Linked DNA regions of Caldivirga maquilingensis IC-167. The main gene of each other region encodes a partner of the protein of the gene in region 5 in a complex. Links are inferred from orthologs where the notes say so. Each region holds a gene or a part of one and is shown on either strand. Other genes may lie near its edges. The genes, in order: CMAQ_RS03575, CMAQ_RS06830, CMAQ_RS06990, CMAQ_RS06555 and CMAQ_RS09020.

The links.
Region 1: CMAQ_RS09020 (region 5) and CMAQ_RS03575 share a complex: the UniProt entries of both Methanocaldococcus jannaschii proteins name them as parts of the 50S ribosomal subunit. The link is inferred for Caldivirga maquilingensis IC-167 from one-to-one orthologs.
Region 2: CMAQ_RS09020 (region 5) and CMAQ_RS06830 share a complex: the UniProt entries of both Methanocaldococcus jannaschii proteins name them as parts of the 50S ribosomal subunit. The link is inferred for Caldivirga maquilingensis IC-167 from one-to-one orthologs.
Region 3: CMAQ_RS09020 (region 5) and CMAQ_RS06990 share a complex: the UniProt entries of both Methanocaldococcus jannaschii proteins name them as parts of the 50S ribosomal subunit. The link is inferred for Caldivirga maquilingensis IC-167 from one-to-one orthologs.
Region 4: CMAQ_RS09020 (region 5) and CMAQ_RS06555 share a complex: the UniProt entries of both Methanocaldococcus jannaschii proteins name them as parts of the 50S ribosomal subunit. The link is inferred for Caldivirga maquilingensis IC-167 from one-to-one orthologs.

The regions. Positions count from the first base shown.
Region 1 is NC_009954.1:738,373-741,194, reverse strand. Bases 26-2,821 are described here. They hold CMAQ_RS03575 (uL15 family ribosomal protein), read left to right. Parts: upstream 26-1,099; coding sequence 1,100-1,543; downstream 1,544-2,821. Other genes in these bases: cimA (citramalate synthase), read right to left, coding at 2,321-2,821; tpiA (triose-phosphate isomerase), read left to right, coding at 1,598-2,275; CMAQ_RS03580 (KEOPS complex kinase/ATPase Bud32), read right to left, coding at 389-1,048; CMAQ_RS03585 (hypothetical protein), read left to right, coding at 26-394. Also shown: more of CMAQ_RS03585, read left to right, coding at 1-25; more of cimA, read right to left, coding at 2,822-2,822. UniProt on the Methanocaldococcus jannaschii protein: Binds to the 23S rRNA.
Region 2 is NC_009954.1:1,405,618-1,408,424, forward strand. What follows is about bases 13-2,793. They hold CMAQ_RS06830 (50S ribosomal protein L14), read left to right. Parts: upstream 13-1,076; coding sequence 1,077-1,511; downstream 1,512-2,793. Other genes in these bases: CMAQ_RS06825 (hypothetical protein), read left to right, coding at 13-1,031; CMAQ_RS06835 (MarR family transcriptional regulator), read left to right, coding at 1,825-2,793. Outside these bases: more of CMAQ_RS06825, read left to right, coding at 1-12; more of CMAQ_RS06835, read left to right, coding at 2,794-2,805. UniProt on the Methanocaldococcus jannaschii protein: Binds to 23S rRNA. Forms part of two intersubunit bridges in the 70S ribosome.
Region 3 is NC_009954.1:1,434,227-1,437,079, forward strand. What follows is about bases 22-2,848. They hold CMAQ_RS06990 (50S ribosomal protein L44e), read left to right. Parts: upstream 22-1,206; coding sequence 1,207-1,491; downstream 1,492-2,848. Other genes in these bases: CMAQ_RS06975 (hypothetical protein), read left to right, coding at 22-74; CMAQ_RS06980 (translation initiation factor IF-2 subunit alpha), read left to right, coding at 105-938; CMAQ_RS06985 (RNA-protein complex protein Nop10), read left to right, coding at 965-1,180; CMAQ_RS06995 (hypothetical protein), read left to right, coding at 1,503-2,000; CMAQ_RS07000 (sulfatase family protein), read left to right, coding at 2,046-2,848. In the rest of the region: more of CMAQ_RS06975, read left to right, coding at 1-21; more of CMAQ_RS07000, read left to right, coding at 2,849-2,853. UniProt on the Methanocaldococcus jannaschii protein: Binds to the 23S rRNA.
Region 4 is NC_009954.1:1,345,610-1,348,440, reverse strand. The notes cover bases 18-2,822. They hold CMAQ_RS06555 (50S ribosomal protein L2), read left to right. Parts: upstream 18-938; coding sequence 939-1,706; downstream 1,707-2,822. Other genes in these bases: CMAQ_RS06545 (GH116 family glycosyl hydrolase), read right to left, coding at 2,202-2,822; CMAQ_RS06550 (hypothetical protein), read right to left, coding at 1,703-2,143; CMAQ_RS06560 (proton-conducting transporter transmembrane domain-containing protein), read left to right, coding at 18-870. Outside these bases: more of CMAQ_RS06560, read left to right, coding at 1-17; more of CMAQ_RS06545, read right to left, coding at 2,823-2,831. UniProt on the Methanocaldococcus jannaschii protein: One of the primary rRNA binding proteins. Required for association of the 30S and 50S subunits to form the 70S ribosome, for tRNA binding and peptide bond formation. It has been suggested to have peptidyltransferase activity; this is somewhat controversial.
Region 5 is NC_009954.1:1,828,490-1,831,293, forward strand. Bases 16-2,793 are described here. They hold CMAQ_RS09020 (50S ribosomal protein L10), read right to left. Parts: upstream 1,972-2,793; coding sequence 1,060-1,971; downstream 16-1,059. Other genes in these bases: CMAQ_RS09010 (metal-dependent transcriptional regulator), read left to right, coding at 16-556; CMAQ_RS09015 (hypothetical protein), read left to right, coding at 618-1,058; CMAQ_RS09025 (30S ribosomal protein S3ae), read right to left, coding at 2,098-2,766. In the rest of the region: more of CMAQ_RS09010, read left to right, coding at 1-15. UniProt on the Methanocaldococcus jannaschii protein: Forms part of the ribosomal stalk, playing a central role in the interaction of the ribosome with GTP-bound translation factors.

The DNA.
Region 1 (2,822 bases), 1.1 Mb from region 5 along the record:
AACTCGATCAATAACCACCGCTGATAAGGTTTCACCCAAGGAGGAATTACACTTAACAGCAGCCAGTGGGGAGGAGGTGGCTAAGTTAACCTATGATGATGACAAGATTGTGATTGAGTTCAGTAAACCAATAACCGAGCAGCCGCCATTAAGGAGGTTCTTCATTGAGAAGGTTCTCAATAGCCTTAAGGGTGAGGATGAGGAGTTGATTAATAATGGTGAGTTAGATGAATCAATGGGGTTTGATTACGAGATTGAGAAGAACAGTGAGGGTCTAATAACCAGGATAATTATTCGGAACTACAGGGAGCAGCGTAGGTTAAGGAGGATAATTGATGCCATTAAGTGGACTGTATCCAAGATAGGGGAGAAACAAGGTTCAGAAACCTCATAGTAACCTTCCCGTATAGTACCTTGCCAGGCTCCTAATTCTCCTAACCCACTTAACCACGGAAGCCGCCTTATCACCTCCTATGACGCTACTGTAGCCGTTAATGAAGTCGTTGAAGAGTTGTTCACTGTACTCACCGTAATTACTCTCAAGGGATCTAAGTAGCACGTTTAAGTCCACAGCAGTCTTCCTGAGGTATTTACTGTCCCAGGTTGGTTTCAATTTCTCACCAAGCCCGAAGTCAATTAAGTACTCATCACTATCATTAACTATCACGTTAGCTGGGGTCGGGTCACCGTGGAGTATACCCCCATTATGCAGTACACCCACTAGCGCCCCCATTCTGCTCATTAATTCCTTAACCAACTTAGAGTAACCATTACTCTTAATAATAGTGTTCAATGTTGGTGAATTCAAGTACTGCATCCTTATCTTAGTCCTAACAACATCAACATCATACACCACCGGGGTTTTAACACCTAAATCCGCAGCATCCATCATTAACCTGGCTTCATTAATGGTTCTCTTAACCCTAATCACCTTATCAAACACAGGATCCCTATAACCCTTAGGTACCCTCTCCTTAACAAGCACTATTAAGCCTAACCAATCCTCCAAGTACAGCAAAGCCTCAGCACCCTTGGCTATTACCTTCATTAAGTTGGGTTGTATTGTTAAAGTTTTAAACCCTCCCCATTAAGGGTGCTTGTGAGACGTAGAGAGAAGAAGTCTAGGAAGCTTAGGGGCTGGAGAACCCACTCATGGGGGAGGGTTGGTCAGCATAGGAGCAGGGGTCAAAGAGGTGGGGGAGGTAAGATTGGTTTACTTAAGCATAAGAAGAGCCTGCTACTTAAGATAACTAATGGTGAACTTTACCCATTAATAGGTAAGCATGGCTTCTATAGGCCGAGTCCTGAGGTTAATGTAATAAATGTAGGTGACTTAAATGGGTTAATTGATTCACTGCAGAGGAGGAATTTAATTAAGATGGAGGGTGATAAGTACATTATTGACTTAACTCAACTGGGGTATGGTAAACTACTTGGTGAAGGTAAGATACAGAAGCCCGTGGTGGTTAAGGTTAGGGCTGCTTCAGCAAAGGCTATTAAGGCTATTAAGGAGGCTGGTGGTGAAGTCTTAATAGTTCAATAGTGTTAATGATTAATATGAGCTAATGCTTATACACCCATTAACCTAGGCTTAATCATGAAGGTTCCAGTACTCATAATAAACATGAAGGCTTACCCAGAGTTACTGGGGGGTGGTGCCGTTAAGCTGGCTCAAGTAGCTGAGAAGGTTGCTAATAACCTGGGTGCATCCATAATAGTTGCACCACCGCACACTTACCTAAGGCAGGTTGCTGAATCCGTAAACATACCCGTTTACGCGCAGTCAGCTGACCCAGTGGATCCAGGGGCTAGGACTGGCCACATACCCTTAGAGTTCATTAAGGACGCTGGGGCTTCAGGTGTGATTATAAATCATAGTGAGCATAGGTTACTGTTAAATGACATAGCCATGCTTGTTAATAAGGCCAAGGCCCTTAACCTTGAGACAGTGGTGTGTTCCCCAGACCCATTATCAAGTGCCGCTGCGGCTGCCCTTGCACCCACGGCAGTTGCCATGGAGCCTCCTGAATTAATAGGCACAGGTAAGTCCGTTAGTAGGACTAAGCCTGATGTGGTTGTTGAAACGGTTAATGCAGTTAAGAGGGTTAACGGTGATGTTAAGGTTATTACAGGTGCCGGTATAGAGGATTATAATGATGTTGCTAAGGCAATTGAATTAGGTACAGTGGGTGTATTGGTGGCTAGTGCAATAGTTAAGGCTAAGGATTGGGAGGCTAAGATAACTGAATTAGCTAAACCCCTTGTGGGTAAGTGAGTATTCACTTTGAATACTCAATGATGCTTAAACTCAGGCTCATTATTAAGGTGAACGCTGAGCCCCCTCAATAACCCTTAACCTGCTTAATTGAAGATAATAATCAAGACCATTTACCAGAGCCTCAATACTGGCCTTAATTACACTTGTGGAGACCCCAATGGTCCTCCACCTCCTCACACCATCAGTGAACTCCGCCGTTACCCTAACTAGGCTCTCAGTATTCTTAACCTCAGAGGGTAATACAACCCTGTAGTCTGTTAAAGTAACCCTGGAGAGTTCAGGGTAAATCTTCTGAAGTGCTCTTCTTAATGCTAAGTCAACTGCATGAACTGGACCAACCCCCTCAGCCACCTCAAGCTGCCCATTAACCTTAACCACCGCCAGATTCACGCCGCTTTCATCAATGACCCTCCAATACTCCACCTTAATCATCTCCCTGTATAGGTTAAGTTCCTTTAACGCTATTAGGACCGCTGAGGCTGGAGCCAGATCGAAGCTGTAGCCCTTATTCTCAAGTTCTTTAATCCTCATTAACGCCCTCTTA
Region 2 (2,807 bases), 420 kb from region 5 along the record:
GGGAATTCGCAATGCTTATGCTTGGCCTAATCATGCTGATGCTAACCCTTACTGTGATGCATGTTCACATTGAGTCGGGTAAACGCCACTGGCTAGTGCTAATGGCCTTAACAGTATTATCAGCCTTAGCCCACCAGGTCTCGGCAACGTTAACGGCATTAGTATTCATAACGTACTTCATCATTAAGGATAGGGACCCAAGGTGGCTTGGGTTAGCATTAATAGGCATTGCCGCTGATGCAGTCTACACAAACTTCACTATACTAAATGTAACCCGAACCACCAGTGGTGCCTTAACAGTATCAAGCAGTCTCATAGCTGGCTCAACTACCTCACCATATCAGGCTCTTGAAGGGTACTTGATTCAACTCATAATTAATTACTGGCCATTAATCATCCTAGTCAGCCATGGGTTAAGGAGGGGTAACTTCATAATCTACTCGCTATTAGCCTGGATACTGATTATACTACTGCCTTCAGCCCTAATACCCAGTGAAAGCTTTGTATCATGGTGGATTTGGTCACTAATGTTACCAATACCATTAGCCCCATTATTAACTAGGCCTAGGGCTCTTTCATTAATTATCTTAGCCTTGGTGATTTTACTTGATGTATCGTGGTCATGGTCAACTTTAGTGAATTACATATTCTCCACCATTGGGCCTGAAGCCACACTGGTTCAGGGTATTTACCCAAGGGCCTGCGTTATGACTCCAATGGAGAATTACGCTTATGATGCTGGATTATACATTGTTAATCACCTTAATGGTACATACGTCACTGGTTACTGCCTATACACCTTCATACACTTAGCTGATAGGTTTGGGGCCAATGTAATAGCATCATACGACCCATTAGGCACAGCGTTGAGGCTGAATGGTACAGTGTACCTTGTCACCACCCAGTATTTAAGTAACTACACGTTAATAGCCAGGTTTGGGAATGTTGAAATACTCCCATATAACACTGGTGTGGCGTATCCAGTGTACGTATTCCTTATCAAAAACGATACGAGTAGCCTTAATGGCTAGTTTAATTGGGTAAAGGTTAAATAGACCAGGTTAGCGTGTTTCACTATGGCTAAGAGAGGTGGACCGCGTACAGTAGGTGTACCGTGGAGGTTTCATTTAACGCCAGGAATATTCATGAATAGTCTAGTTAATGTTGCCGATAACAGTGGTGCGAAGGTGGTTAAGGTAATTGGTGTTGTTGGTCACTACTCTAAGAACGTGCATAGAAGGATACCCGGGGTTAGCGTGGGTGATATGGTTGTGGTTAGTGTTCAGGAGGGTAAGCCTGAAATGAGGAAGCAGATACTTAGGGCTATTGTGGTTAGGCAAAGGAGACCCTTCAGGAGGCCTGACGGTACGTGGGTTGCCTTTGAGGATAATGCAGTAGTTATAGTTACCGAGGAGGGGCAGGTTAAGGGAACTGAGGTTCATGGGCCAGTTGCCATGGAGGCCGCTCAGAGGTGGCCTCAAGTAGCCTCAATAGCAACCATGATTATTTAAAACATTGAGTAGTGATGAGTGCCAAAGACCTGACTCGGTGAGTGAGGGATTTGAACGCTGACTTCCCTTGGTGATTAACTTAATTCAATTAATGATAATGCGGAATTTCAAGTAAGGTTCCATTCATAGGCACACCCACTTCTTAGGGATGCGGTGGGATCTTGAAGTATTTAAAGCGCCTAATGATCCAGCTAGGTAATAATAATGTGGTTCCATAATAAGCGTTTAGAGTGTGGGGAATAGCATTTATGTCTCTCTTGCAATTACGTAAAGCTTAATAGTGGGTTGGCTTAACCACAGTGTTGAATACGTAATGAAAATAATTGTATTTACTAAGGATGGTGAATTACCTAGGGAGTTCACTAAGAGTGATGAAGTGGACTCATACCCCCTTACCACTGATGAAACCGTCTTCTCAAGGTATGACTTCATCGGGGTACTTGGCACTGATAGGTTTATACTCAGTGCCCTTCATAAATTAGCCGGGGTGGATAAACCAATAATAACCATAGGCTACGGTGCAGGTTACTTGAATACTATTAATGTTACGGATTTCGGTGATTTAATGAGTAGTCTTAAGAAGGGTAATTACACCGTTGAGGCGATACCAACCTTAACCACTGGTCAAGGTTACGTTGCGATTAATGATATTGTCGTAGCACCCACCAGGAGCGCTACTTTAATGGAGTACACGCTCATTATAAATAATGAATTCGCATGGAGGGATAGTGCTGATGGCTTAATAATAGCCACACCAATAGGTTCAACGGCCTATGCCCTTAGTGCCGGTGGTGTACTCATATACGGTGGCTTAAGGTCCTTTGAAATAGTACCAATTAATTCAACAAACATAGCCAGGGTTCCAGTCATAGTTCCTGATGATTCAAGAATAGTGATTAGTGACTTACTTTCAAGAAGTAAGATAGAGGTTATTGCAGATGGATTAGTTAGGAGGAGTGTCAACACAACGAAGGTAACTGTATTTAAGGGTCCTGAAATTAAACTAGTTAAATTATCCACAGCCACTGCCCTTGACCGCTATAGAAGGATTATTGAATCAATGATAAGTGACCTACCTCCAAGCGCTAAACTAATACTTAAGGTACTTGAGTACGAGGGTCCATTAACGCCTAAGGAGATTATTGAAAAGACACTCATACCTCAAAGGACTGTTAGGGCATCATTAAGATTACTCCTAAGGAAGGGGTTGGTTAATAGGCTTATAGTGCCAAGGGGTAGTAGTAGGTTGGTTGCATACGCGATAAGTAATGGAACTAAGCTTAACATTAAGTGAGA
Region 3 (2,853 bases), 390 kb from region 5 along the record:
GGAGGGGTTTTAACTTAATTTACGGTGCACCAACTATTCAAGCTGACTTAATCTACATGGTTCATTACCCTTAGTTTTTTAAACAGGTGATTATTGAGTCGCCTATGAGTAGTACCGGTAAGAAGACTACGCAAATGCCGGTGGTTAGATTCTATAGGAAGCAGTACCCTGATGTTGGGGAATTAGTCGTAGGCACTGTTAAGAGCATTGAGGAGCATGGAGCCTACATAACCCTTGATGAGTATGGGGGAGTGGAGGCCTACGTACCCATTAATGAGGTTCTTCAATCCTGGTTCAGGAACATTAGGGATTACTTGAAGGTTGGGTCTAAGGCAGTCTTCAAAGTCATAAGGGTTGACCCAAGGAGAGGCCTAATAGACCTCTCATTAAGGAGGGTTAGGGATGAGGAGAGGGAGAGGAAGTTCAATGCATGGAAGAGGAACTTGAAGGCAATTAAGCTAATGGAGATAATAGCCCAGAAGATGGGTGTAAGCTTAAGTAAACTAATGGAGGAGGCCGGGTGGAGCATCATGGAGTATTACGGTGACTTATATTCAGCTTTCGAGGACGCGGCTAAGGGTAACATTGATCCATTAATTAAACTGGGTATTAGAAGGGAGTTGATTGATGAGATTGTAAGGGTGGCTAATGAGAGGATTGAGAAGCCTAAGGTAACCATAGTGGGTGTGTTAAGGATGATAAACCTAAGGCCTAATGGCGTTGAGTACATTAGGAAGATACTGGATAATGCTGTTGAGGAGGCTAAGAAGCTTGGTGTTGAGGCTAAGATATACGTAATAGGTCCACCCAGGTATAGGATTGAGGTCACTGGAAGCAATCCGAAGCATGTTGAGGAGGCCTTCGAGAAGTTAAGTAACCTACTGGTTAATGAGGCTAAGGCTAATGGTGGGGAGGCCTCAGTATCAAGGAGCCAGTGAAGGGGGTGATGATGGTTAAGTCAGTGATGATGAAGTGCACTAGGTGCGGTAAGTATACCCTAAGGAAGGATAAGTGCCCCTACTGCGGAGGCCAATTAACAAACCCCCACCCACCCAGGTACTCGCCTGATGATAGAATGTGGAGGTATAGGCTTATGCTTAAGGTGGCTCTAGGTCAATTAAACGTCAGTGAGGAGACTAGGAGGAGGATCCTTGAATCATTAGGACCCGGAAAAGTTTAAAATAGTTTACTGAATCACCTATTAGCATGAAGATACCCAGGGTAATTAGGACCTACTGCCCAAGATGCAGGACATACACTGAACACACAGTCACCCAGTACACCACAGGTAAGAGGAGGACTCTCTCAGAGGGTCAGAGGAGGTATGAGAGGAAGCTACTTGGCTACGGTTCATCAAGGAAGCCTAAGCAGAAGACATTCTATAAGGTCACTAAGAAAGTTACCCTTAAGTTAACCTGCAGGCAATGCGGCTACGTGACGCATAGAACCATTGGCAGGCTTAGGAAGGTTGAGTTAGTGGAGACTCGTTAAGGGCCCTTTATATGTCACAGCAGAGGTTAATTATACTCAGGTGGTATGGATCCATTAGACTCTACCTTCTACTATCAATAATACTCGCATTAGTGGGCTCATACATGCTTGGTTACTCACTGGTACTGCCCAGTAGTTACTTAACAATGCTTAGTAATGAAGCTGAGGCAGCTGCATCATTACCATTCCTAATAAGGTTCATTGATGGGTTAATAGCCTTAATAATAGCCTACATACCCTACGCCGGTATTGGTTGGATGTCATACAACATGATTGGTGTCGGTGAATTAGGCCTAATCCACCCGCTTCAATCAATCGTCCAAATGTTCTACCTAATGATACTTACAGTATTCCCGATGGTTGACGGAACATTACTAGCAACTGTACTGATTATAAGCAAGTTAAGTAGGATTCAATTACCGGCCAACTTCATAAGGTCAACGTTAATACAATACTCTATATCAGTGGGTGTTTCACTGGTATTATTCCTAATACTGATTTCCCTATAATAAGTTAGGGACTAGACTTATATATTCTTGAATCCTAATCACCTAATGAGTAAGCCTGATTTAAACATAATTGTGATTGTTTTAGATAGTCTTAGGCAGGATCACGTCGGCTTCTATAGGAGCCTATATGGTTGGCCCAGGGTTTTTGATAATGTCCCACCACCGGATACGCCTAACTTGGATAAGTTGGCTTCAGAAGGCATCGTATTCACTAATGCTTACCCATCAGGGTTACCGACAATACCTGTTAGGGAGGAATTATTGACTGGGCAATTCACGCTACCATACCACCCATGGTCACCAATGCACCCCGACTCATACACAATGCCCGAACTACTGAGGGGTTTAGGCTACTTCACTGGCCTAGTATCAGACACCTACCACTTATTTAAGCCAGGCATGAATTACACTAAGGGCTTTGACACATGGTTCTTCATTAGGGGTCAGGAGTATGATACATACGGTATACCGCCTCCGGTTAATAGGCGTGTTGATGATTATGTTACTAAGGATTATTACAGTAATTACGCTGGTTCAAGGGCTTATGTTGAGCTTGTTGCCCAATTCCTAGCCAATATAGATGATTGGAGGGATGAGGGTGATTGGTTTGCGGCTAGGGTTTTTAGGACTGCGATTAATTGGGTTAAGGATGCTTACAGGAAGTATTCAAGGTTCATGCTTTGGATTGATAGTTTCGACCCACATGAACCATGGATCCCGCCGTCAAGGTTCGATAAGTACACTGACCCAGGTTACAAGGGACCTAAATTAATACTACCCATGGGTGGTGATGCAGCTAAGTGGTATACCAATGAGCAGGTTAACTACATTAGGGGTCTTTACGCCGGTGAAG
Region 4 (2,831 bases), 480 kb from region 5 along the record:
GGTTCAGTAATACTATTGTCAGCTTACTTCATCGGCTCATCACCACCATTATTCATGCTGGGCTATGCCCTAGCCCTACTTGGAGTAATGCTTGAGGTGGGTGCGGCGCCAATGCACATTTGGGTACCTGACGTATTCACGGCAGGTGACCCAATACCAGTGTCGGTATTAGCATCCACAATTAAGATAATGCCCATTATAGTCCTAGTTAAGTTAACGTACCCAATCCTAACAAGCCTAGGGGGATTCTACGTAAGCTACACCTTCTGGTTAACGGCGATTATGTCAGCCTTAAGCATGTTGATTGGTAACATAGGTGCATTAACCTCAAGGGAGGCTTCAAGGGTCCTAGCCTACTCCAGTGTAGCTAACATGGGTTACATACTTGCTGCAGCCACGGCCTTAATCAATGCCCCAGCAATAGCACCTAAATCAAGTCAAATCCTTACATACGCCTTAGCCGGGTTAATACTGCAGCTTGTGGTTAATGCGGCAGGTAAGATAGGCTTCTTCACGATAATTAAGGGTGATTATAAGGGCAGCATCTACAGTTACCTACTTGGCCTCTCATTCATAGGTACACCACCGCTTCTTGGATTCTGGAGTAAATTATTCATAATAATATCACTAGCTTACCTAGGTCCAATTGGGCTCTGGTTAGCGGTATTCCTAGTGATTAACTCAGTAATATCAATACCCTACTACGTGAGGTTATCAAGGGACTTAAGCCTCAAAGCCCCCTCAGGAATGGTACTCTACACAGTGGCGTTAATGACCGCAGTTATGCTGCTTGGCGTTGTAATACCAATACCTGCGTTAATAGTCTCATCATCAAAGGGCCTCTTAAGCTACCTAAGCCCACCACCTTAAGACAACCTCACGCTTTAAATGATGCGTTAATTTTTAAAAAGCCCACATTTAATACTTCCTGATAATTAATGGGTAAGAAGATACTGGTGCAGAGGGCCGGTAGAGGTGGTTCACAATTCAGGTCACCCAGCTGGAGGAGAATTGCACCACTTAGGTATGTTCAATTCAGTGAGGAGCAGTTGAAGACTACTATTAGGGGGATTATTAAGGAGCTAGTCCACGTCACTGGCCTAAACGCCCCAGCAATGCACGTTGTCCTAGAGAATGGTGAAGAAATGTACTTACCCGCCGTTGAGGGTGTTTACGTGGGTAAGATTATTGAGTTTGGGCCCGACGCCAAGGTGGAGCCGGGTAACGTAATGCCTATTGGTAAAATACCTGAAGGTACAATGGTTTGCAACATTGAGAAGAGGGTTGGTGACGGTGGGAAGTATGCAAGATCCAGTGGAACCTACGGTGTAGTGATGATTCACAGGGATTCAACAACACTGGTTCAATTACCCAGTGGAAGGATGATTGAGGTTGATTCAAGGGCTAGGGCTACAATAGGCATAGTCGCCGGTGGTGGGAGAATTGAGAAGCCCTTCGTTAAGGCTGGTAACAAGTACCATAGGGCTAGGACTAAGGCTTGGAAATACCCGAAGGTGCGTGGTAAGGCAATGAGCGCGTATGCGCACCCACATGGTGGCGGTAGTCACCAGCAGGGTGGCACACCTGTTAAGAAGAATGCACCACCTGGACAGAAGGTTGGCTTCTACGGATCAAAGTGCACTGGGCGTGGTTGTGTTAGGTGGAGGGCTCAGCAGGCTAAGACTCAGCAGAGGCAGCAGGCCTAATGGGCCTCAGTGTACTTACTTAGTATATTTAATGTACTTTTAACCAACCTACTCAATAACTCCCCCCTACTCCTAAACCTCCTCCGTGAGTCTGGGAGCGTTAACTGTAGGTAATTGGGTGTTATGGTTACTTCAACATTCTTGAAGACATCGAAGTACACGTTAAACTTAATGGTATTGACATTAGCCTGAAATGGCCCTGAGAATGTGTAGAAGTTAGAGCCTGTGACCCTAATTATTAAGTTAGTTACCTTATCCCAATGCTGAACCAGTTCCCTAGCCTCATCACTACTCAACACTCCTAAGGAACCCTTAACCGCGATTAATCCACTGTAAGCTTTACCAATCATCATTCCTGATACTAGGATCCCATTAATGTTGAAGTCCACGCTCCTGAACCTCCTACTCCTGGTTAATGTGATTACTCCATTAATCATTCACTTACCTAAGCCTAAGCAGCTAATTAAGCTTCCGCATGCTTGAGTATTCATTCAATTAATGAATCTTCAACTTACTTAAGGCGTACTTATACGTTAGGCTCCACGGCGCCGGGCTACCAATGTAATGGTCAAGGAACCCTCTCTCAGGTTCAGGTTTACCTGTCCTGCCATCTATTCTCGATGGTTGATTCCATGTTAAACCCTGCCTAACCAAGTTATCCCACTCCTTCTTAACCACATCAAGCCACCCATCCACCCCAAGCTCCCTTGCAACACTCATCATTGTGAAAACCAGCCTAGGCCAGGATGAGTATGTTTGCGGGCTGTAACCTATAATGCCCTTATCCTCATCAGCGAGATTAGGTGTAGTGTATGGTGATGCTGAACCATTAACCCTGATTATAGTGCCCATGGCGGCCTTAACCTTATCCTCATCAGTAATGTGACCTAAGCCAAGCATTAGGCTCCACCACTCACCCCAAATCTGAGCCAGGAAGGATGCCTTACCCATGTCTGGTTCATCCCAGGCCTTAAACCTATCCCCAAGCCAACGCCTATTATAGGAGTCCCTAGCCTTAAGTAATGTTGACTCCACTTTACTCAACGTAGCTTGGTCACCCATAAGCTTAGCTAACTCACCCATGACCATTAAAGCCGCAATCCAAAGGCTGGTAGTGTAGCTGTC
Region 5 (2,804 bases):
AGCATCATTAACATTAGTAGCTAATGAACTCGGCGTAACCCCTGCCACAGCTCATAAGGTAATAGAGCATTTGGAGAATGAGCATTATGTTGTTAAATTAAGCAGAGGCATATACTCATTAACCAGTAATGGTGATGAAATAGCCAGCAAAATGCTTGCTAAGCACAGGATACTTGAAGTATTCTTAGGTATACTGGGCTTCAACATACTTGAAGTTCACGTGCATGCTCATGAATTAGAGCACGTTAATGATGTTGTAATTGACCGCATATACAATATGCTTGGTAGACCCATGACGTGCCCCCATGGAAACCCAATAATCGGTAAGCCAGAGGGAATGAGATTATCCAAGTCATATCCAGGCAACGTAATTATAACCAGTGTAGCTGAATCGAAAAATGTATTGAATTTCCTAATTCAACATAAGTTAAGCATTAATGATAGGCTAGCAGTTGTAAGAAGGAGGAAGGGTAATGTAACCATTGAGGTTAATGGTAAGAGAATCATCGTGGATGAATCCATAGCCTCAGGAATAATAGTGACTGAGGTAAAGTAATTACCTCTGGGTTAAGGTTAATACTAATAAATTAAAATAAATTAAAACCTGGAGGGGCAAAATGGAATGCATCGGTGAGTTAATTAATGCATTGGAGGGTTTACTTAAATTAATATGTAATGGTGTTGATGCTAATGAAGCATTGAAAATAATTTTAACCAATATTAAGAATAAGCAGTGCAGTAGCATGGTAAATAATGCCATAAGCAAAGTATTAAGGGGTGAAGTCGATGCCTTAAACGAACCACTACTGAATAATTACTTACTTTACTTTAAACCAAATGCAGATAGTAAGCTTAAGGGGGTTTTAACAGTGATACTAAGCATGGTTAATGAAGGCAAGATTAATGAAGCCTTAGGTTACTTAATGAGTAGTATATGTAATTTACCAGATTATGATAGGGTTTACGCCATTGACTTAGCCAGATTAATAACGCTGGCTAAACATGATAATGATATTATTAATTCTGTTAAATGCAGGATTAAGCTAATTCTCTCATGATTCACTTACTTAATTCAGGTGCCTTATTGGCTAGGACTGCGGCAAGAGCATTAGCCTGGGACTGAGCCTTAGCTAATATGAAGCCTATTGATTCGGCAGTGGGTATATTGGCGTTTATGGCTAGGTTACGTGCCTCAACCACCGCCCTACCTATTAGCACGCTTATTGTCTCTGGTATTAGTAATGCAGAGTTGACGGCAAGGTTGAATGCCCATGATGCGGCCTGCTTAAACATGTCCTCATAAGCCTTAACATCTATAGCTAACTCCTCACCCTTAATTATGTACTTAGCATTCAGTAGTACTGCCTTAACCTTAAGTGACTCGTAAACAGGCTTGACGTTAATTAACCTAAGTAAATCAGCTAACTCAGGGGTAACTGTATCACCAGGCTTAGCAACCTGAGTATCCCTGGCAACCCATATTTTACCATCCCTAATCTGCGTCGGTATCTTAAGCTTACTGAACCTACTTAACACAGGGCCTGGATTAATACCTGTGTTACCGGCTGGAACAATTATATCAGACTGGAGTACATCACCTGGTTTAGCGTATCTTCTAACTGAGTTATCTACAATAATCCTGTAGAGGTCAAATGGATTCTCATTAGTGAATATGAAGCCATTCTCACCGCTCAAGTACTTCTCAATTTCGGCGTTAACTGAATCACCGTAAATCCTCCTTAAGGCTATTAGGAATAATTTGTTTCTAAAAACCTTAACAACACCATGCCCCCTTAAAACCCTCCTATACTGGTGAAGCATTGATGCAGGTAACTCCCTTAAGTCAAATATCATTATTACACTATGCTTCTTGATTAATTCCTCAAGCTCCTTAAGAACCTTAACCTTCCACTCTGGATACGGCTTAGCCCTAACATACCTCTGCTGCCCAGCTGAAGTACTAGCCATCATTCACTCTCTGTAAGGATTATTATTAAAACTTTACTGCGGCTTAGGTTAATTAATTCCATTTGATTAAACACGCGCCACTGAATTAATGTTGATTGAGTTGAATGGTAAGCTTAACTTTTATGAAACCTACTGCTGTTGAGCAACCTCCTGGGTTACTTTAACAGCCTCCATTTCAGGCTTTGCCTCCGGCTTCCTTGGGTATTCAAGAACCTTAATCTTAATGATTTCAACCTTCCTAAGCGGGTATATCTTCTTGGCTACATTAAATAAATCAACCTGTATCTTACCCATTATTGAATCCCTAACTAATGAATCGAAGTCGGATTCCTGACCCACCTTATCTAACCTATCCATTATTGACTTCCTTATCAAATGCTTATGAGTCCTAGTGCATCTATACGTGGTTATGGCTAAAACCTCCATCCTTAATTTCCCACCATCCTTAGTGGTTACATCCTTAATAACCATTACCTTACTTGAACCCCTCCTAACAAGATTCCTAACGTAATCCCTCGTTAACTCCATTCCATTAAACTGGGTTAAAGCCCTACCATCATCAACACCATTAACCCTGAACCTCAACTTAACGTTAATGTGTGATAAATCCTTAGTTAAATCATATAGGGTTGTCTCAACATTCCTACCCACCGCCTTGGAGGGTTCATCAACTGGAATTTCAACTATAGCCTGACCCCCTAGGAAAGCTGGTGCATAGACTGTTAGCCACTTCTTAAACGCCCACTTCCCTAATGGTATCCTCTGCTGCGTAGCCGCTTGCTGGGCTTGAGCCATCATTTAACCTACATAGTCTTAGTTTAAAAACTTTACCATTA